Linked DNA regions of Defluviitalea raffinosedens. The main gene of each other region encodes a partner of the protein of the gene in region 2 in a complex. Links are inferred from orthologs where the notes say so. Each region holds a gene or a part of one and is shown on either strand. Other genes may lie near its edges.

Region 1 (10,467 bases), on a different replicon or contig from region 2:
TGATGGCTGCCGTATATGCGGAGGGCACGACCATTATTGAAAATGCAGCAGTAGAGCCGGAAATTGTTGACCTTGCCAATTACCTCAATAAAATGGGGGCAGATATAAGGGGCGCAGGAACGGATTCCATTAAAATTAATGGTGTAGAGAAGCTTACAGGTACAACCCATTGTGTGATCCCCGACAGAATAGAAGCAGGAACTTTTATGATTGCAGGAGCCATTACAAGGGGTGAAGTTTTTCTTGAAAATGTTGTAAGTGATCATCTAAAGCCTATTATAGCAAAGCTAAAAGAATGTAATATAGATGTTTCAGAAACAGAAAAAGGGATTAAGGTGTGCGGCAGGAATAATATAAAAGCCGTAGACATAAAAACATTACCCTATCCCGGATTCCCTACAGACATGCAAGCACCTTTTATGAGTTTACTCAGTGTTGCAGAAGGTACAAGCATGGTGATAGAAACGGTATTTGAGAACCGTTTTATGCATGTGGGTGAATTAAAAAGAATGGGTGCTCAGATCAAAATAGAAAGCAGGAGTGCTATTATAGACGGAGTAAAAAAACTCACGGGAACACAGGTTAAAGCAACAGACTTAAGGGCTGGTGCAGCTCTGATTCTATGTGCATTGGTAGCAGATGAAACAACAGAAATCAGTGACATTTATCATATAGAAAGAGGCTATTCAGAAATGGAAAAAAAGTTGGCAGCCCTTGGAGCAAGAATAGAAAAGATAAAATAGCCTGCAGCCTTAAGGCTGCAGGCTATTTTCTTTTTAGGGCATGAATTTTATTTCCCTTACATATAAATGTACAAGACATCATGATTTACATATGGGTACAAAGTTACAGGGGGGATAACTTGAAAAAAGTAGGAGCTCTTTTCTTAATGGTATTTTTCGCAATTATTGTATTGCCAGCTTTTATTACCTCCTTTGTGGGAGACAGTCAAATCAACCAGCAGGAAGACATAGGAAAGAACATCAATAATAAGGTAGAAAGCGACAATAAAGAAAATATAAAAGTCATTAAAGTTTTAAATGCACAGACTGGGGAAATTATGGAATTGGAATTTGAAGAGTACATAAAAGGTGTATTAGCGGCAGAGATGCCTGCATCCTTTGAAATAGAAGCCTTAAAGGCGCAGGCTGTGGCAGCAAGAACTTATGCTATTAAAAAAATGAATCAAAAAGGAAGTGAGGATCTTAAAGGAGCGGATATTTCAACGGATCCTTCCAGAGGGCAGGCATATTTATCTAAAGAAGAACTAAAAAAAAAGTGGGGAGAAAACTTTTACACATACTATGATAAAATCGCAAGAGCAGTGGAAGAAACCAAGAATCAGATTATGACTTATGAAGAAGAGCCCATAGAAGCGGTTTTTCATTCTACCAGTGCAGGAATTACGCAAAGTGCCAAAGATGTATGGGAAGTAGATGTACCATACCTAAAAAGCGTAGAAAGTACAGGAGATGAGGAAGCTCCTTCATTTGAATATGAGACAGTACTTTCTAAACAGGAAGTGTACCGTTTATTGAAAGACAAATATCCAGATCTCGTCATTCAGGATTTAATGCAGCAGATTCAGATTATAGAAAGAAATAGCGGAGGATATATTAAGAAGATTCAAATAGGCAACAAGCTTCTAAGTGGGGAGGAAATAAGAAAATTGTTCAATTTAAGGTCCAGCTGCTTCGCTATTAAAGAAGAAGGAGATAATCTTATATTCACTACCAAGGGGTATGGCCATGGGGCTGGAATGAGCCAGTACGGAGCCAATTCCATGGCTAAACAAGGAAAAGACTATCAAGAAATTTTAACCCATTACTATCAGGGAGTTCAGATTAAAGAAATCAATGAAATAGAGGAAAATATTTTGAAAAGTGAATAGCCCATTTTACCTCCGGTTATACTATAGACGGAGGTGGATATAATGAAAAAATTTTGGACGTATCTAAATAAGAAAAGTTATTATGCTATTTTGTTATTATGTATTTTAACAGTGATCGGAACGACAACATTTATCACCAGAAATAATATGAAGACACTAGACAAACTGAACGAGCAAAATGCCATCGACTTAGATGAAGAATTTGGAGATTATGATTTAGAAGACGTAGGAACGATTAAAGCTTATCAGGAAGATCTTAACATTACAAAAGAAGATATCGAGGGGGCTGGAAGCGCAGTTGTAGAGAGCCCTTCGGAAGAAGAGACGGCGAGAGAAGATACAAGTGCTACAAAAGATATTATAGTAGTATCTGGCGAAGAAACGAAAAGCAATAAGTCGGCTTCCTCAGAAAAAGTTAACGAAAGTAGAAATGAAAAGAGAGAAACCAGTGAAGAAGTTGAAGAAACTTTTTCATTCAGCGAAAATGCTTCTCTTATCTGGCCTGTAACCGGGGAAATTGTAATGGATTACAGTGCGGACAAATTAGTTTTTGACAAGACCCTGGAACAATACAGGGTTCATCCGGCTATTTGCATTGCTCCATCAGAAGAAGGAATTGTAAAAGCTGCGGCGAAAGGAAAAGTTGAAATGATTAAAAACGATCCTGAAACCGGCATTACTGTTATCCTGGATCATGGAGATGGATGGAAGACAATATATGGCCAATTACAGAAAAATATTTCCGTCAAACAAAATGAGATAGTGGAAAAAGGCCAAGTTATAGGAGAAATTGGAACGCCTACAAAGTATTCTATTGCTTTAGGAGATCATGTGTATTTTCAAGTAACAAAAAATGATACCCCTGTAGATCCGAAGCAGTTCTTAACAAATAACTAAATACTAAATCATAAACCAGCCCCCCTTAACATATATATAAAACAAGAGTTGTGTTAAGGGGGGCCATCTTTTGAAAGGGTATATTGAAGAAAGAGCCATAGAAGTAGCAAATTTTATCATTGGTTACAATGCTACCGTAAGAGAAACAGCCAAAAAATTCGGAATAAGCAAAAGTACCGTTCATAAAGATGTTACAGAACGATTGGAAAAAATAAATCCAAAACTGGCTATACAGGCGAGAAAAGTTTTGGAATTTAATAAAGCGGAAAGACATCTTCGAGGCGGTTTGGCCACCAAAGAAAAATACATGAATTTAACTAAAAAAGGTAAAAAGAAAAGATAATACGATATAAAATAATAACTAGGGAGGTATGCTTCCTAGTTATTATTTTGCAAAATTTCATAGGAAATACCTTTGAATATTTTACACAAATTAGATATAATAAGATAAATGAAAATAGTATGGAAGGTATAATATTTTTACTAATAAATGACGATAACATTTTATGAGAGTACAAAGGAGAATGAAAATGTTTGGAACAGATATTGGAATTGATTTAGGAACTGCCAGTGTTCTTGTATACATAAAAGGACAGGGCATAGTATTGGAAGAACCTTCAGTTGTAGCGATTGATAATAATACACGTCAGATCCTTGCAGTGGGGGAAGAAGCAAGAAGAATGTTAGGCCGCACGCCTGGTAATATTGTTGCTATTCGTCCTTTACGACAAGGTGTTATTTCCGATTATGATATAACAGAAAAAATGTTAAAATATTTTATTCAAAAAGCAGTAGGAAGAAAGCTCCTTTTAAAACCACGTATTGCAGTATGTGTTCCAAGCGGAGTAACGGAAGTGGAAAAAAGGGCTGTAGAAGATGCAACAAGACAGGCAGGGGCAAGGCAGGTATTTGTGATCGAAGAGCCTATTGCTGCTGCTATTGGTGCGGGAATAGATATAGGACGAGCTTGTGGAAGTATGGTTGTGGATATTGGAGGAGGAACAACGGATATTGCTGTAATTTCCCTTGGAGGCACTGTTGTAAGTTCTTCATTAAAAATAGCTGGGGATAATTTCGATGAAGCAATTGTCCGATATATGAGAAAGAAGCATAATGTTTTAATAGGAGAAAGAACAGCAGAAGACTTGAAGATTAATATAGGAACAGCTTACCCAAGAACCCAGCCTGTTTCTCTGGACGTTAGAGGAAGAAACCTCATCACTGGACTCCCTAAAACGATTACAGTAACTTCTGAAGAAATGCTTGAAGCTCTTCAAGAACCTGTTGCAAGTATTGTTGAGGCAGTTCATGGTGTATTGGAAAAAACTCCACCGGAGCTGGCAGCAGATATTTCAGACCGAGGCATTGTTATGACTGGAGGCGGAGGACTCCTTTATGGCCTTGATAAATTAATAAAAGAAAAAACAGGCATTAATGTGATTATTGCAGAGGATGCTATTTCCTGTGTAGCAATTGGAACTGGTAAATATGTAGAGTTTATGGCAGGCGGGAAAAAATAAAAATTTATTAATTAATAGGGGGACTTGACTTGATTAGAGGATTATACACTTCTGCAATTGGAATGAAAACACAGTTTGAAAAAATGGATATTCTGACGAATAACTTAGCCAATGTAGATACTACCGGATATAAAAAGGATATTGTTGTGTCACGTTCATTCCCTGAGGAACTCACAAAGCGCATACAAGATAGAAAAAATGGATTTTCAAATAACCGTAATATTGGACGTATGAGCTTAGGATTATATAATGATCAAGTTTATACAAATTATACTCAGGGTACCCTTAAGCAAACCGATGATCCGCTAAATGTAGCTATCCAAGGAAAAGCTTTTTTTGCTGTAGGCATGGAAGACGGCAGAGAAGTATACACAAGGGACGGTTCTTTTGCACTGGATGCGAATGGAATGCTTATGACCAAAGAAGGGAATATGGTACTTGGCCAAAATGGACCAATTCGCATAGGCCAGGGAGATGTACGCATTGATGAGTCAGGTAATATATATGTCAATGATGAGCTTATAGATCAATTGAGAATAGTAGAATTTGAAAATCCTGAGACCCTCAGCAAACTTGGAGATAATTTATTGGAAAGAACCGAAGAAACTACAGAAAAAAATATTGAAAGTCGAATCGTACAAGGATTTTTAGAAGGTTCTAATGTTAATGTAATACGAGAAATGGTAGATATGATTACAGCTACAAGAATTTATGAAGCCAATCAAAAAGCAATTCAAACTCATGATGAAACCTTAGGGAAAGCAGTCAACGATGTTGGAAGAGTATAATATGATAGGGGGAATGTGAAATGATGCGTTCATTATGGACAGCAGCCTCGGGAATGACATCCCAGCAATTGAATGTGGATAATATCTCAAATAACTTAGCAAATGTGAATACAGTGGGTTATAAAAAAAGCAGGGTAGAATTTAAATCTCTTTTATATGAAACCATGCAAAAAGCAGGAGTAGACGAAAATGGCGCCGGAAGGCCAGTAAGTATTCAAATAGGTTATGGTGTCAGACCTATAGCCACCGTTAAAGACTATTCTATGGGTAATATTGAAGTGACAAATAACCCCTTAGATATTGCGATTGATGGGGAAGGATTTTTTGCTGTGCAAGGGCCAAATGAAGAAATTATGTATACCAGAGATGGAAGCTTTAAAGTGAGTGTAGTGGATGATGAGACAATGCTTGTGACTTCTGACGGATATCCTGTATTAAGCATAGATGAAGAGCCTATTTACTTTGATCCGGAAGTAAAAATTTCTGATTTAATTATTGGAGAAGATGGTATTATTTCTTATGTGGATGAGGACGGAGAAACTGTTGAAATAGCTCAATTGGCAGTTGTTCAGTTCCCCAATAGAGCAGGTCTTGAAGATGTAGGGCGAAACCTTGTAAGACAAACCGCTGCATCAGGGCAACCTGTTTATGAGGCAGATGGAGATGTTACTAAACCCAGCAGATTAATTCAAGGAAGTTTGGAAGCCTCTAATGTTCAAGTTGTTGAAGAAATGGTTAAGCTCATCGTTGCTCAAAGAGCCTATGAAATCAACTCAAAAGCTATCCAAACATCTGACGATATGCTTGCTCAGGCAAATCAACTTAAACGATAGGAGGTAAAATAAAATCATGAAAACCAATGGAATTGATTTTTCCACTTCCTATCCTGTAAGCAATGCATATGAAACCAAAAAGCAAAGTCAAGAACTGGAAAATTTTGAATCCGTACTTAAAAAGGCTTCAGAAGAAAAGGACGATAAAGCCTTAAAAAAAGCCTGCCAGGAGTTTGAATCCTATTTTATTAATCAACTCTTTAAAGAAATGAGACGAACGATTCAGCCGGGAGGACTTATTGAAAAAAGCCAGGCAGAAGAAATTTTTCAGGAGATGCTTGATGAAGAATATGCAAAAAATGCTTCACAATCCAACGGCATAGGCTTAGCCAATGTACTTTATAAACAACTAAAAAGTCACCTTTAATGGTGACTTTTTTTATGTTATAATTCATCATAGAACCGTGTACAATTATATAGAACAAATATAGGATAGGTGAAGTCATGAATTTTATTTCAAAAGAATGGATGACTCTTTTCATTGCGGCGATTCCCATATTGGAGCAAAAGGCAGCCATCCCCTATGGTATTATACGGGGTATCGGTTTTTGGGAGGTATATATACTAACCTTAATAGGAGCCATTCTTCCATGCCCGATTATTATTTTATTTGTAAATAAATCGTTTGCAATTTTAAAGAAATTCAAATGGTTGCGCCCGATGATCGAGTGGATTGAGAATAGAACTATGAAAAAAAGCAAGAATATTGTAAAATACGAACTCTTAGGACTTTTTTTATTCGTTGCTATACCGCTTCCGGGAACAGGGGTATGGACAGGGTCTCTGGCAGCTTCTTTTCTTCATTTGGAATTTAAAAAGGCTTTTTTAGCTGTATCTGGAGGCGCAGCAGTTTCAGGACTTATTATAGCTATTCTAAGCTATGGTGTTGGAATATTATTTTAATTTTATTGACAAAAATCCTTAAAGTTGTTATACTCACTGTAATATAACTAAATAATTCTTTTCTTATCAAGAGAGGTGGAGGGAAAGGGCCCGATGAAACCCGGCAACCAGCATATTCATGCAGTGGTGCCAATTCCCCCGAATGTGCATTCGGAAGATGAGGAAAAACATACATAGCGTATAAAACCTCGTCAAGAGGTTTTTATTTTTATGTATGAAATAATTTTCTTTACTCAAAATATATATTAAGGAGATGATCGATATGCCAAGAAGATTATTTACATCAGAATCCGTAACAGAAGGACATCCAGATAAAATTTGTGACCAGATTTCTGATGCTATTTTAGATGCAATATTAGCTCAAGATCCAAACGCCAGAGTAGCTTGTGAAACAGCAGTAACAACCGGTATGGTTTTAGTTATGGGAGAAATAACAACCAACTGCTATGTGGATATTCCCAAAGTAGTTAGACAAAAGATAAAAGAAATAGGATATTCCAGAGCAAAGTTTGGCTTTGATGGGGATACCTGTGCTGTGCTGACATCCTTTGATGAACAGTCCGGAGACATTGCTATGGGCGTTGACAAAGCTTTAGAGGCGAAAATTGGACAAGCTGTGGAAGAAGATGAAGCGATTGGTGCAGGAGACCAGGGGATGATGTTTGGATTTGCTTGTGATGAAACCTCTGAACTGATGCCTATGCCAATTTCACTGGCCCATAAATTGGCAAGGAGATTGGCTGAAGTTCGTAAAAATGAAACCCTTCCATATCTCAGACCGGATGGAAAGACCCAAGTTACTGTAGAATATGAAGACGACAGACCAATAAGAGTTGATACTATCGTTGTTTCTACACAGCATGGTCCGGAAGTAGATCAGTCAACGATCCACAGAGATATTATGGAATACGTTATAAAGCCAGTAATTCCAAAAGAACTTTTAGATAAAGATACAAGATATTTTATTAATCCTACAGGACGTTTTGTGATTGGAGGCCCCCAGGGAGATTCAGGCCTTACCGGCAGAAAAATTATCGTAGATACATATGGCGGATATGCAAGTCACGGAGGAGGCGCATTCTCTGGTAAAGATCCGACAAAAGTGGACCGTTCAGCAGCTTATGCAGCAAGATATGTGGCAAAAAATATTGTAGCTGCCGGCCTTGCAAGAAAATGTGAAATAGAACTGGCATATGCTATAGGCGTTGCAGAACCTGTATCTATTCTGGTAAATACTTATGGAACAGGGAAGTTATCTGATGAAGCGATCACTGAATTGGTAAAGAAACACTTTGATCTTCGCCCTGCTGCGATTATTAAGACTTTGGATCTTAGAAGACCAATCTATTCAAAAACTGCAGCTTACGGCCATTTCGGAAGGACAGATATCGACCTTCCCTGGGAAAGAACAGATAAAGCAGAAATATTAAGAAAAGAAGCAAATATATAATTTCATGGGCGCAAGATGCGCCCTTTATTTTTCCCCTTTTCATTTATCAAAAAATGGATTATTATAGAATAAAAATTAGATTGTTCAATGAATGGTGTGGATGTATGGATAACCAAATGGTCATAGAAGGAACCATAGAAGATATTATATTTCGTAATGAAGAAAACGGGTATACAGTGTGTTCTATACATACAAAAGATGAGGAAATCGTTTGTGTAGGTACGCTTTTTGAAGCCTATCCCGGTGAGCATTTAAAAATTATTGGTTCTTGGGTCACACATCCTATTTATGGAAGCCAATTTCAAATAGATACTTATGAAAAGACTGTTCCAAAAACAGAAGAAGGCATAGAAAGATATCTAAGTTCCGGAGTCATCAAAGGTATTGGCCCGGGGTTGGCACGGCGTATTGTTGAAAAATTTGGCTTAGATACCCTACGGGTCATAGAAGAAGAATGGGAACGATTAGAAGAAGTAAAAGGTATCAGTAGGCAAAAAGCGCTTCAAATTGGAGAAATATTTCATGAACAGAGAGAACTAAGAAGAGCTATTTTATTTCTTCAAGACTATGGTATTTCTCCTTCCTATGCTCTAAAGATTTATAAACAGTATGGAGAAGCCACTATTGATATAGTAAAAAATAATCCTTATCGTTTGGCAGAAGACATTTTTGGCATTGGTTTTAAAATGGCAGACCAAATAGCTGAAACTGTAGGGATTGGACAAGATTCACCCCACCGAATCAAAGCAGGAATTAAGTTTATTCTAAATCAGCATTCAAACAACGGACATACCTATATGTTAAGAGAACATCTGGTCCAAGCAGCTCATGAGCTTCTCGGTGTACCATCTGAGTTAATAGAGAATTCCCTGATCGAACTTCAGATTTACAAACAGATTTGGCAGGAAAAGATAGAAGATATAGAAGCAGTATATTTGGCACCATTCTATTATGCTGAAATGAATACAGCGAGAAAACTTATAGATTTTACGATGATGAAAGATGAAACACAAAGTAAAGGTATTGATCAAAGAATCAACAGGCTGGAAAAAGAAAAGAAAATTAAACTTGCGCCCGAGCAAAGACAAGCTGTCAAAGAGGCGATGACAGAAGGGGTACTCATTATTACTGGTGGGCCAGGAACAGGTAAAACTACAACAATTAATGCCATTATTTCTTTGTTGGAAGAAGAAGGCTATGACGTGATTTTGGCGGCTCCGACAGGCAGGGCGGCAAAACGGATGAGCGAAGCTACCGGCAAGGAAGCGAGTACAATTCACAGACTTTTAGAAATTACTTTTTTAGATGAAGATAATAAAAAGCAGATTTTTGAAAGAAATGAAGAAAGACCATTAGAAGCAGATGTCATTATTATAGATGAAGTGTCCATGGTAGATATTTTATTGATGAACAGCCTTTTAAAAGCAGTAGCCCCTGGAACAAGATTAATTTTTGTAGGGGACGTAGATCAATTGCCTTCAGTAGGGCCAGGCAATGTTTTAAAGGATATGATTCGAAGTGAAACGATTAAGGTCGTTCGACTGACCGAAGTCTTCAGGCAGGCAAGAGAAAGTGCAATTATAATGAATGCCCACAGAATTAATAAAGGAGAATATCCTGTTCTTAATGAAAAGGATAAAGATTTCTTTTTTATGAAAAGAAGTATTCAGGATGAAGTCATAGAAACCATAAAGCAGCTGGTGCAAAAAAGACTTCCATCCTTTGCAAACTGTGATCCTATAAAAGATATACAGGTATTAACCCCTATGCGAAAGGGCCCTTTGGGAGTAGAATCTTTAAATACTGTTCTCCAGCAGGCACTGAATCCTCCGTCCAGTAAAAAAAGAGAAAAAGAATATCGTACGACTTTATTCCGCGAAGGGGATAAAGTCATGCAAATTAAAAATAATTATAATATGCCGTGGAAAATTTATAATGATCTAGGAATAAGAATAGATGAAGGTGTAGGAGTTTTTAACGGAGATGCAGGGAGCATACAGGAAATCGATGAAGAAGCCCAGACTCTTACTGTTTTATTTGACGACTTAAAAACTGTAGAATATGATTTTAGTCAATTAGATGAACTTGAGCTGGCTTATGCTGTAACGATCCATAAATCACAGGGATCAGAGTATCCTATTGTGATTATTCCTATTCACAGCGGACCTCCCATGTTGATGAACAG
Region 2 (13,095 bases):
TTAAATTGATTTATTAAATGTATAAGGAGGAATGAGCAATGAGTTTTTTGGATCTTGCAAAGGAAAGATATTCTGTTAGAAATTTCAAAGAACAAGAGGTAGAAAAAGAAAAAATTCTTCAAGTATTGGAAGCTGCGAGAGTTGCTCCTTCTGCGGTAAATTATCAACCCTGGCATTTTATTGTGATTACAGATCAGCAGTTAAGAAGTAAAGTAGCAGAAACTTATCCACGTCCATGGTTTCAAAGTGCACCGGTTGTAATTGTTGCTTGTGGGGATCATTCTCAATCATGGAAAAGAAAAGATGGTAAAGACCATTGTGATATAGATGTTGCTATAGCGGTTGACCATATGACTTTAGCTGCCGCTGATTTAGGACTTGGTACCTGTTGGGTATGTGCTTTTGATGCGCAAAAGTGCCATGAAATATTAGGACTACCAGACCACTTAGAAGTAGTTGCCCTTTTACCCATGGGATATCCAAAAGAAGACAGCAAGCCGGAGAAAAAAAGAAAAAGTATTGAAGACATTGTAAGCTGGGAAGAATAGTAGTGAACAGTTAAATTTTAATATAATGTATAGGAGGTTATAATGTGGCGGATGTAAGCTTAAACAAAGTCTTTAATTTTTACGAAGAAGTACCTCTTTCTCCAAGCCTTGAGCCATTCATCTCCAAAAATGAAGTAGTGCATTTTGCAGTAAAAACTGTAAGAGATGTTGCAGTGTTTACTGACAAACGTATTTTAATTGCTGATAAACAAGGAATCACTGGAAAGAAAATAGAATATTATTCAATACCTTATAAAAATATCGTTACTTATGCGGTTGAAACGGCAGGAACATTTGACTTGGATTCAGAAATAAAGCTGGTACTGTCCGGTGGAATCAGTATAGAGCTTAAATTTTTCAAAGGCAAAAATATGGATAATCTTCTTCTTAAGGTGTATGATCTTATAAACAGTTATGTTATAGGATAGGAATACTATTGAAAGAACACCAGTCACGAAATATGACTGGTGTTTTTGCTTGTTTATTCACATATACATCTGCAACTTTGTGAGCACTCCAGACATTTATCGTTGCCGCAGAGAGTTAATCTTCTTGGAATTACCTCAAATTGGCGCATCATGTCATAATCTTCATGCTCTAAAATATGGCAGTGATATACATATCGTCCTATATAGGGAGCAAAACGCATAATGACTCGGGTGACGAAGCCTGGAAAGGCCTGAACGGTATCCTTCCATCCTTGTTCGCCGGGAAGGGGAGGTTCAGGATCACCTGTAAAACGTATCTGACCTTTCAGATTATATGCTTCTACATCAAATGGAATACGGTCCAGAATTTGAAATTGAACAAGGTGAATATGAATGGGATGTACAGCGATTCCTGAATTTATAATCCTCCAGATTTCTATATCTCCAAGCATCGGATTTTCCGTAATTTTATCTATATACATGTGATCATTTAACATGAACATAAGTCTTCCATATCGATCCTGAGTGACATCCAGAGTGATATCTCTTGTTCTTTTTGCTTCAGATTCATTGAATCTTTTTACAGTAGTCAGGAATTTTGGCACTTGACTTTCATCCGTGCCTTCTCTGGAAATAACTCTAAACTGCATGATTAATCCTGTTGTATTAGGGTCAGGAGGAGCACCGAAATCAAAAGGAGTACGCGCTGTATTTGTTAATATAATGTTTGAACCAACGGGTTGCTCACTAAAATCAATGATTACATCCACCCGCTCTGCCGGTGCTATAGTGATTTCATCCACAGTAACCGGTCTTTGCAATAATCCTCCATCGGAACCTATCTGTACAAAGGGTTGGCCGGAGTCTAGTCTCATGCGATAAAACCTTTGATTAGAGGCATTTAAAATACGGAAGCGATATTTTCTTTGTTCAACTTCCAGGTAAGGCCATATCTTTCCATTTACAACAATGAAATCTCCTACAAAACCTGGAATAATCGAAGGATTGGGAAATTCGGGAGGAGGATTATCTACTGTTCTGGGATAGAAAAGAGAACCATCCTCATTAAAAGACTTATCTTGAATGATTAAAGGAATTTCATATTTGCCTGAAGGAAGGCCAAGAGAATCCTCCTGTTCGTTACGGATAATATACATTCCTGCAAGGCCAGCATAAACATTTAAACGAGTAATTCCCAGGGCATGGTCATGGTACCAGAGTGTAGCCGGTTTCTGATTATTAGAGTATTTATAAACCGTATGTGCAAAACGAGGACCACATTGTGCAAAATCTCTTGAAAACTAGGCTTCCGGATGGCCGTCACTTTCAGGTTCTACTTCAGCTCCGTGGAGATGAACGACTGTACGGACATTAGGCATATCTTCACCTGAGCCATGAATAGTATGGTCAATTGGTAGCAAATGTCTATCAGGCAGATCGTTTATCCATTTTATATGGACACATTCGCCTTGAGTTACCTCAATTGTAGGGCCGGGAATTTCTCCTTCATACCCCCATACTCTCGTATTGGGAAGATTCGAGTGGAAATTATGCAAAAACTCTTTCATTGTAACTTCATAATAAGTAAAACATTTGAATCGTTCCTTTGGCTGTAAAGTTCTTGTAAGTGGAAGGGGATCTACAAAAGGCTCAAGAGTCATGGCATTCCTCCTTAAATGAGTTTTTACTATAATATGTCAATAAGCATGATAAAATGCTAATGAAAATATCTTTAAAAAATTCATACTGCTATGTAGAACAGTGATATATTCTATTAGATAAATGCAGTTTTTGTTAGGAAATTCATAAAAGGTATGATAAAATAAATTAAAAATCTATTATGTTTTCAGGAATTTTAAGTTGATCATGCAATAAATCTATGACTAAAATATATTTATAAATACGACAATTAAGAAAGGCCAGGAAAGAGACTATGAACAGACAGCGTTTTAGAGCATTCATAAGCTTTGTAGCACTTATGAGTCTTCTCATTTTTATTGTTACAGGGTGCTCGATAGAAATTGAAACGGAAAATGAGAAAGAACCAAGTGGGAACCTAAAGGTTCATTTTATAGATGTCGGGCAAGCAGATGCCATACTTATTGAGCAAAATAATCAGTATATGCTCATTGATGCAGGCAATAATAATGACAGTGACTTGGTTGTAAATTATCTTACAGAACATCATGTTGACAAATTGCAATATTTGATAGGAACCCATCCCCATGAAGACCATATAGGAGGAATGGATGCAGTTATTAACAATTTTGATATAGAGCAGATTTTTATGCCGAAGGTGACAAGTACTACTAAAACCTTTAAAGATGTCATCATGGCTGTTAAAAATAAAAATCTTAAAGTTACCACTCCTAAAGTTGGAGATTCCTATACTTTGGGAGATGCAGAGTGGATGATACTTGCGCCTAACAGCGAAGAATATACAGAACTCAACGATTATTCTATTGTCATTCGCTTAGTTTTTGGAAGTAATTCTTTTATGTTTATGGGGGATGCAGAAAAAACATCGGAAGAGGAGATCTTGGAGCTTACCTACCAAGAACTTGAATCGGATGTTCTAAAAGTCGGTCATCATGGCAGCCATAGTTCTACATCAGATGAATTTTTGGAAGCTGTTCATCCACGTTATGCTGTGATTTCCGCAGGGAAAGACAATAAGTATGGTCATCCTCATGAAGAAACAATCACTAAGTTGCAGCAAGGAAATATAGAAATCTTAAGAACAGATCAAAGTGGTACGATTATTTTTTCAGCAGACGGAAAAGGAAATCTAGTCTATGAAAAGGAGTATTAGAGGTGAATTATGTTTATTACGATTGACAGGTTTGAAAATGGATTTGCTGTTGTAGAATTAGAAAACGGCAAGGTTATTGATATGCCGAAAGAACTTATCCCTGAGGGTGCGAAAGAGGGAACAGTTCTTGAAATACGCATAGATGATCAGGAGACAGAGAAGAGAAAGCGGGAAATAGAGGAGATGGCTAAAGACTTATGGACATAAGAACAGTTATTTCTTTAGCCTGAAAGAATTGACTTTACCACTGATACGCTCGATTTTTTCTTCTTTGAGTAAATAATCAATCAGATGTCTTACGAAACTGTTTAAATCCGTAATGCCTAATCTTTTTTTGCTCCAAATGACGGAAACAGTTTCGTTTTTTATTAGATTTCGGATTTCAGGGATAGTGATTGATTCATTTTTTTCTAAATATTTAATGACTTTTCTTGCGCATTTTTTGTAAAGCCTGTTAGCCAGTTCTATAGGGAGATTTTTTTCTTTTATGATCCCTATATACATGAGAACCATTGTAATAACAGTGATGGAAAGGATATATAATACATACTTCATAATTAGCCTCCTATTTCAGATGGATAAAATTATTCTCACGCAAACTTTTCATATATATGAGCAGTCTTTCTAAAACGGGATGAGCCTTTTCGCCGAAATTCTCTTCTAAAAGGTTTGAGAGATCACCTATCGTATTGGTTCCGTCACATTTTTGCCATATAAATGAACCAAACTCTTCCAATTCTACAGTAGTCTTCAGAGGGGTTTTAAATAACTTGTTCATCAAACGATCAAAAGTTCGATCTCTGTTAATGGTTAAGAGTACCTTATCCTCTTTGACTTCCCATAGTATTTTTTCATTTCGTACAGGGATCATTTCCAGTACATTTCTGTCGTTTTTCATCATTTTACCTTCCTTTTTACAGTAACTAACTTAATTATAACATTAAAGAAGGAATCTTAAGACAATCTATTCTTTAAGATTCCTTCTTTGCATTATGAAATAAATATTATTTTTTCACAGTTTTCTCTTCTGTTTTCTTAAAGAATACATAGTATATCAATGATAGTATGACTAAGCAGAAGAGGATGAGAGCACCTAATTGTCCTAATGGGTAATTTCCAACTGCAAGATCTACATTGGCTGCAGCAAATCCTGCCAGTATTATTCCCATTAATCCTTCCCCTGCAATTAAGCCGGAGCTGTACAATATACCATTTTCAGTTTTAGCTTTATTTTCTTCGTTATTTTTAACCAAGAGATCAAGCGCACCTTTTACAAGTCCACCAACCATGATTGGAGTGGATAAATGAATTGGAAGGTAGATGCCGATAGCAACTGGTAGAGAAGAAATGCCTAATACTTCAAATATCAATGAAGAAGAAACACCGATAAATACAAGATTCCAAGGCAAGTTTCCATCCATAATACCTTCAATAACAAGTTTCATAAGAGTTGCCTGAGGTGCTCCCAATTCTTTAGAACCAAAGGTGTAGGCATTGTTTAATAGAATCATGATGAATCCGATTGCTACTGCAGAAGCAGCTACACCTATGATTTCACCAAGTTGTTGTTTCCATGGAGTTGCTCCTACAAGATAACCTGTTTTTAAGTCTTGTGAAGCATCACCAGCAATTGCTGCTGCTGTACAGATTACTGCGCCTACGCAAAGAACGGCAATCATTCCGGGTTTGCCGCTGGCTCCAGTGGCTTTCATAATGATGGTAGTGAATAATAATGTTGCAATTGTCATACCTGAAACAGGGTTGGAAGAACTTCCAAGAAGACCAACGATTCTTGAAGAAACGGTTACGAATAAGAAACCGAATATTGCAATCAATATAGCGCCCATTATTCCAACGGGGATAACAGGTAGTATGCCCATTAACACGATAATAACAATGGTTGCAATAGTTACATATTTACCATTCAGGTCTTTATCAGTTCTTTCAATTTCACCTGAAGCTTTTATTCCAAAACCTTTTACTGCATCTCTGAAGGATGAAATCATAACAGGCAGAGATTTAATCATACTGATAATACCACCGGCTGCAACGGCTCCGGCACCTATGTAGCGGATATAATTAGACCAGATTCCCCAGTAACCTAAGTCTTTGATTAAGTCTGCTGCTGGCAATACAGCTGATGTCAAATCACTTCCAATGAAAGTAATCATGGGGATAAAAGCAAGCCATGCCAATATTGCACCGGCAAGCATATATGCAGAAATTTTTGGTCCAATAATAAAGCCAACGCCAAGAAGAGCAGGTAAAACATCCATACCAATAGCTGCTCCATCAAATCCTTTTATCGGAGTTTCAATTTCAGTTGGGAACAGTTTTAATCCATCCCCTAAGAATTTATAAATGAGTCCTATTCCACCACCGGCAAAGATCAATCCCGCACCGCTTCCACCTTCTTCTCCAGCAAGAAGAACTTCAGCACAGGCTGTTCCTTCCGGATATGGTAATTTACCATGTTCTTGTACAATCAAGTATCTTCTGATAGGGATCATGAATAATACCCCAAGTGCACCACCTGCTAAGGTGATCAGAGTCATCGTTAATGCGCTGGGTGATTCGCCCCATAAGAACAACGCTGGTAACGTAAAGATTGCACCGGCTGCAAGGGATTCACCGGCTGATGCGATGGTTTGAACCATGTTGTTTTCCAGAATAGATTTTCTTTTTAATATAACTCTAACAATGGTCATAGATATAACTGCAGCTGGTATGGAAGCTGATACAGTCATACCAACCTTCAGGCCTAAATAAGCATTTGCTGCACCGAATACTACGGATAGCAATATACCCAATACAATAGATAGACCTGTAAATTCAGGCATAACCTTGTTAGCTGGAACATATGGTGTAAATTTTTCACCATCTGCTCCTGTGGCTACATTTTTTTGTGCCATATTCTTTCCTCCTTTATCATAATAAAATTATAAAATGTAATACTTGATTTTAATTCGACAAATAATTCCGATTTCCTTTTTAGTTAAAAAATTTTTTAATTGATACTATTGAATATATTTGCAATATTATTTCAATATTAACATATAAAGAGATTGTAAAGTTTGAAATTTTATATTACAAATCTTGTAAAGTTGTTCTATAAGATGAAGATTAAATAATAGTTTAAAAATAATCTTTGATTCTGATATTTGTGTATAGCTAGTGTTATTTTGGTTATTAGAACATAAAATGAGTATTTGCATTATTTTCAAAAATAAAGAGATATATGATGAGTATATCACTATTTTATAAGTGTAGATATCCACTTTTATGGTGGAATTTTAAGGGGGACATTATGTGCTAGCAAAAAAGATACAGTCGAATACAGAAAATGATTTAGATTTACCAGGTTTTTTTCAGTTTCACCAATGTATTTACTGATAACCTGGGATAAATCTATTTTATATATCTCCTATTGATTTCTTTAGCTTATGACTTGTGCAGCCATGGTTTTACCGGTTCCGGGAGGACCAGCAAACACAACGCTTAAGTCCTTGCCGTAGGACAATTTTGAATCAAATCCCCATTGATTGAGCACAACGTGTTTGAATTTGACTTGATTGGCAGCATCTTTTAATTCTTTAATCTGTTCTTTGGGAAGCACAACATCATCACAATTGTATATGGGTTTTAGGAGAGTAGCCTTTTTCTCAAGGTTATGGCATGTTTGATTGTAACAAGCTTAGTTAAGATGTCCTTCGCTTATGAATTGGCTGTGATTCCAAATGGATATATCTGTTCTTGACAGTACAATTCCCTTGAATTTATTGGAATTTTGTTCCCCATCTTCCTCGGATTGCTTAAACAAAAGAAAAAGTTGTAGTTATAGCAACTTAAGCAGATCTTGAAGGTACTGAAAATTGTTTTTATACGGCATATTTTTAGAAGATATGTCAAATTTGCTATTAAAATAAACGGACATAGACAAGTCCCCCCTAATGAAAAACATATTATTCTTCAACTGCCATACCAGAGATTTTTAGAATAGCTCTCTGGACAGCGTCTTTTGAGTTTTTCCATGGTTCTTCTTTGAATCTGTAGTCGAATTTTTGGATGAACCAATCCAGTTCTTCTTCTATTCTTTTAAAATTTTCAAGTTGAATGGGAAAAACAATCTGAGTAAAATGATTGTATTGCTCCTTATTTAAAGCGGAATTCGCGCTTTCAATAAGGAAAGCAAAGTGGTTTAAGCAAAAGCCTTTACCATCAGACACTAAGGAGACAAATTCAGGATCTTTTTTCCATAGATAAAAAAAAGTGTCCATATAGCGTTCGAAGGTTTTCTCAATCTTATTGCATATGTAGCAGTCATCATAGATAGTATTGAGGTCTGAAGAAATAGGATTTTTATATGGTTTGGAAGGCACTCTTTTCTTAATCAGTCCGGACAGAAAAGAAGAGTTGCGGGGGGCTGAGTCCTTTTGTGAATCTATTGCGTTAGAAAGAAATTTATTAACTTCCTGGAAATGAGTATGAAGTATAAGTGCCAGACCAAGACGATTGTTTTCGTTAAAAAGCATTTGATAATGATGGGGACAAAAACCACTTTTATTGGTTTCCATTCGAATGTCATCTTCCATGTAAGATGCTCCAAGCATAAAGTCGACGCTTTCTCTTTCTAAAGCCTGGTGCAATGTGCAAAAAGGGCATTCCGAATTTTCTTTAAATGCATCAATAACTGGTATTGTATAAATTTGTTCTTTCATTTAACATCACTCCATGGTTTAAATACTCTTAGTATATCATGGATATTTTTAGAGAGGAAGGAAAATATGAAATATAAGCAAATAGAAGACAAAATCATATTAAAAGCAGAGGACAGCTTTGAAATAGAGCAGATTTTGGAATGCGGACAATGTTTTAGATTTCATAAGCTCGCTCAAAATGATTACGTGATTGTTGCCAAAGGAAAGGTATTAAGAATTCTCCAGACAAAAGAGGAGATCATTCTTTATCCGACTTCCGCAGAAGAGTTTGAAAATTTATGGAGTTCTTACTTTGATTTGGACAAAGACTATGATATAATTAAACGACACTTGGCTGAAAAAGATATCCATTTGGCCCGGGCAGTTCAGTTTGCTCCCGGAATCCGGATTCTTCGCCAAGAACCCTGGGAATGCCTTATATCCTTTATCATTTCACAAAATAAGCAAATTCCGCATATCAAACAAGTAGTAGAGAATATAAGTAGAATGTTTGGAAAATATATTTGTACTTTTGAAGGATATGATTACTATACCTTTCCTACAATTGAGCAATTGGCAATGGCAAATGAACAAGAGCTCAGAAATTGTAAAGCAGGCTTTCGGGCACCTTACATTATGGATGCATGCCAAAAAGTGAAGAATAAGGAAGTAGAGCTTGAAAAGCTTGCAAATATGCCCTATGAAGAAGCCAAAAAAGAACTTCTGAAAATAAAGGGTGTAGGACCAAAGATTGCAGATTGTGTTCTTCTATTCGGCATAGGTCATGAGGAAGCTTTTCCTGTTGACGTATGGGTAAAAAGAGTAATGGAATACTTCTATTTTAATAGAGATACAAGTCCAAATGAGATTCAGGCTTTTGCCAAAGAATACTTTGGGAATTTAGCAGGGATCGCGCAACAGTATTTATTTTATTATGCGAGACAGCTAAGACTTGGCAAATGAGGAGGAATTCGATGCTGGGAACGACTGTAAACGCTTTGGCAATTTTTTGTGGGGCGTTAGTGGGGATGTTTTTAAAAAACGGCTTGAAAGAAGACTACAAACAGATCGTATTCCATGGAGTTTCTTTAGCCGTACTATTTATTGGAGCGTCAGGTGCTATCGGAAATATGATTCAGCCTTCAAGTCACCCCATACTGTTTATTATCAGTCTTATTCTTGGAGGACTCATTGGTCAGTGGTGGAATATTGAATTGAGACTGGAGAATTTAGGGGACTATCTTCAGAGTAAAATGCAAAAGGGGGATAAAGGCGACAACATATCCCAGGGATTCGTTTCTGCCAGTTTGCTTTTTTGTGTAGGGACTATGGCCATTATGGGGGCTTTGGAGAGCGGTCTCCAGGGAGTACATAAAACTTTGTTTGCAAAATCCGTATTGGATGGTGTTACTTCTATTTTATTATCTTCAACCTTAGGTATAGGGGTCGCCCTGGCTGGAGTTTCGGTATTTATTTATCAGGGGGCAATTACTTTACTGGCTCAGTGGATTGAACCCTATATGACTGCTGATATGATCAGAGAGATTTCAACCGTTGGCGGTATTTTAATTTTTGCTATAGGACTCAATATGCTGGAGATTAAGAAAATAAAAGTCGGTAATCTGCTTCCGGCAATTTTTATTCCGATTTTGTATTATCTTCCTTTCGTTCAAGAATTATTCTTAAAATTAAAAAGTCTATTGAATATTATTCTGTGATACAAAGAGAAAATGTTAGTAAATCAAAGAAAAACGAAGAATATTTGAAGTAATTTATGGAAACACTAGCTAAAGTGTAATTTTAGGTGAAATATAGCCTTGCACAAACAACATGCTTTTATTAATATTATTTTTGTAGTTAGCACTCAATTGTGATGAGTGCTAATAAGCCGAAAAATAATGAGTAAAAAGTACATATTCTGAAGGAGGTTATACAATGAAACTCAAACCATTAGGTGACAGAGTGGTTATTAAGCAATTAGAAGCTGAAGAAAAGACAAAATCTGGTATCGTTCTTCCCAATCAGGCAAAAGAAAAACCTCAAGAAGCTGAAGTTGTGGCTGTAGGACCTGGCGGAGTAGTAGACGGAAAAGAAGTTAAAATGGAAGTAAAAGTTGGCGATAGAGTAATTTACTCAAAATATGCCGGAACAGAAGTAAAAATTGATGATGAAGAATATATCGTTTTAAGACAAAGTGATATTTTAGCGATTGTAGAACAATAATAGATCAAATTCAATTATAAAAGGAGGATGTAAACATGGCAAAGCAAATTAAATTTGCTGCCGAAGCCAGAGCAGCATTAGAAGCTGGTGTGGATAAATTAGCGAATACAGTAAAAGTAACTTTAGGACCAAAAGGACGTAATGTCGTTTTAGATAAAAAATATGGTACTCCATTAATTACTAATGATGGTGTTACTATTGCTAAAGAAATCGAGTTAGAAGATCCATTTGAAAATATGGGCGCTCAATTGGTTAAAGAAGTTGCAACCAAAACCAACGATGTTGCAGGGGACGGTACAACTACTGCTACAGTATTAGCTCAGGCTATGATTAAAGAAGGACTTAAAAATATTGCAGCCGGTGCAAATCCTATTATTTTAAGAAGAGGTATGCATAAAGCAACTGATAAAGCAGTAGAAGTAATCAAAAATGCCAGCCAGACAATCAACGGCAAGCAACATATTGCAAGAGTTGCAGCGATTTCTGCCGGAGATGATGAAATCGGTAACTTGATTGCTGATGCTATGGAAAAAGTATCCAATGACGGAGTAATTACTGTTGAAGAATCCAAAACCATGCACACAGAATTAGAAGTTGTAGAAGGTATGCAATTTGACAGAGGATATCTGTCTGCTTACATGGCAACGGATATGGATAAAATGGAAGCAGTTCTCGAAGATCCATACATCTTGATTACAGACAAGAAGATTTCCAACATTCAGGAAATCCTTCCACTTCTTGAACAAATTGTTCAACAAGGTGCAAAACTCCTTATCATTGCTGAAGATGTAGAAGGAGAAGCATTAACTACATTAATTCTGAATAAATTAAGAGGAACATTTAACTGTGTAGCAGTAAAAGCACCAGGATTTGGTGACAGAAGAAAAGACATGCTTAGAGACATCGCTATTTTAACTGGCGGTACAGTGATCTCTGAAGAAGTAGGCTTGGAATTAAAAGAAGCTACTTTAGATATGCTTGGAAAAGCTGCAACTGTTAAAGTTCAAAAAGAGAATACTATTATTATCGGTGGAGCAGGAAAGAAAGAAGACATCGATGCAAGAGTAAAACAAATTAAAAATCAAATTGAAGAAACAACTTCTGAATTCGATAGAGAAAAATTACAAGAAAGATTGGCTAAATTAGCAGGTGGTGTTGCAGTAATTAAAGTTGGAGCTGCAACAGAAACTGAAATGAAAGAAAACAAACTTCGTATCGAAGATGCTTTGGCAGCTACAAGAGCAGCAGTAGAAGAAGGAATTGTTGCTGGTGGTGGTTCTTCTTACATTCATGCGATCAAAGAAGTTGCAACTTTATTAGATACCACAACAGGCGATGAAAAGACAGGTGTAAAGATTGTGCTTAAAGCTCTTGAAGCACCTCTTCGTCAAATTGCAGAGAACGCAGGATTAGAAGGTTCTGTGATTGTAAATAATGTAAAAGAATCGGAAAAGAATGTTGGATTCAATGCACTTACAGAAGAATATGTGAATATGATTGATGCAGGAATCCTTGATCCAACTAAAGTAACAAGAAGTGCTCTTCAAAATGCAACTTCCGTTGCTTCTACATTATTAACAACAGAATCTGTTGTTGCAGATATTCCTGAAAAAGAACCAGCTATGCCTGGCGGAGCTCCAGGAATGGGAATGATGTAATAAATTTTACTTAAAAACAGCTTGTCCTTTGGGCAAGCTGTTTTCTTGATATTTAGAATTTTATATGTTACCATATACATTATTAAGCAATCTAATTTGTGATTAAGAGATGATAAAGGGGTGAAGATGTGGGAGATATATTTAAAGAACAGCTTGTGTCCAAGAAACGTACTGCAAAAGATGGTATGATTACGGCATTGGTTATTCTTGCTGCAATTTTACTGGTTGCTGCATCATTCCTTTTTATTCCTCAGGCTTTTGTACTGGTCGTGATTATTGTAGCCTATGGAGCATATTGGCTTGTACAAAGACAAAACATTGAATATGAGTATAGTTTTACAAACGGTGATTTGGATATTGATAAGATCATCAATAAAAGCAAGCGTAAAAGACTGATTTCTGTTTCTGTTAAAGATTTTGAAGCAATGGCTCATGTGGAAGATAAAGACCATTCCCATGAATTAAGTGGTTTTGAAAAAACTTTGGATTTTAGCAGCGGAGAGATCAAATCCAATACATATGCTGCAGTATTCATGCATAATAACCAAAAGGTAAAAATGATTTTTGAACCTAACGAAGAAATTTTAAAAGGAATTTTTCATTTAATTCCTAGGAAATTGCATATAAAAAAGTGAGGCGGTATGACCCGCCTTTTTTAGTAGAATGGATTTATTGCTTGATACAAAATTCTACATAAAATTTGAAGAAAAGACATACTTGCAAATAAAA

The links.
Region 1: the proteins of groL (region 2) and metK are in contact, whole or in part, in a cryo-EM structure (PDB 8P4O), measured with the Escherichia coli proteins. The link is inferred for Defluviitalea raffinosedens from one-to-one orthologs.

What each region holds. Positions count from the first base shown.
Region 1 is NZ_JAFBEP010000001.1:252,405-262,871, reverse strand. What follows is about bases 6,237-9,188. They hold metK (methionine adenosyltransferase), read left to right. Parts: upstream 6,237-7,094; coding sequence 7,095-8,282; downstream 8,283-9,188. Other genes in these bases: recD2 (SF1B family DNA helicase RecD2), read left to right, coding at 8,336-9,188; JOD07_RS01255 (COG2426 family protein), read left to right, coding at 6,374-6,832; JOD07_RS01260 (rod-binding protein), read left to right, coding at 6,237-6,296. In the rest of the region: murA (UDP-N-acetylglucosamine 1-carboxyvinyltransferase), read left to right, coding at 1-743; spoIID (stage II sporulation protein D), read left to right, coding at 863-1,891; JOD07_RS01285 (M23 family metallopeptidase), read left to right, coding at 1,934-2,788; sporulation transcriptional regulator SpoIIID, read left to right, coding at 2,859-3,131; rod shape-determining protein MreB, read left to right, coding at 3,319-4,308; flagellar basal-body rod protein FlgF, read left to right, coding at 4,338-5,096; flagellar basal-body rod protein FlgG, read left to right, coding at 5,117-5,929; more of JOD07_RS01260, read left to right, coding at 5,946-6,236; more of recD2, read left to right, coding at 9,189-10,467. UniProt on the Escherichia coli protein: Catalyzes the formation of S-adenosylmethionine (AdoMet) from methionine and ATP.
Region 2 is NZ_JAFBEP010000002.1:219,001-232,095, reverse strand. The notes cover bases 10,085-13,054. They hold groL (chaperonin GroEL), read left to right. Parts: upstream 10,085-10,743; coding sequence 10,744-12,366; downstream 12,367-13,054. Other genes in these bases: JOD07_RS02960 (DUF6106 family protein), read left to right, coding at 12,495-13,001; groES (co-chaperone GroES), read left to right, coding at 10,421-10,708; JOD07_RS02975 (DUF554 domain-containing protein), read left to right, coding at 10,085-10,203. In the rest of the region: JOD07_RS03035 (response regulator), read left to right, coding at 1-4; JOD07_RS03030 (nitroreductase family protein), read left to right, coding at 39-548; JOD07_RS03025 (PH domain-containing protein), read left to right, coding at 593-976; JOD07_RS15965 (multicopper oxidase family protein), read right to left, coding at 1,030-2,133; JOD07_RS15330 (multicopper oxidase domain-containing protein), read right to left, coding at 2,278-2,637; JOD07_RS03015 (ComEC/Rec2 family competence protein), read left to right, coding at 2,910-3,788; JOD07_RS03010 (DUF3006 domain-containing protein), read left to right, coding at 3,798-3,995; JOD07_RS03005 (hypothetical protein), read right to left, coding at 4,002-4,343; JOD07_RS03000 (PqqD family protein), read right to left, coding at 4,354-4,686; JOD07_RS02995 (OPT family oligopeptide transporter), read right to left, coding at 4,793-6,700; JOD07_RS02990 (P-loop NTPase family protein), read right to left, coding at 7,225-7,404; JOD07_RS02985 (DUF6062 family protein), read right to left, coding at 7,751-8,506; JOD07_RS02980 (DNA-3-methyladenine glycosylase family protein), read left to right, coding at 8,573-9,448; more of JOD07_RS02975, read left to right, coding at 9,460-10,084.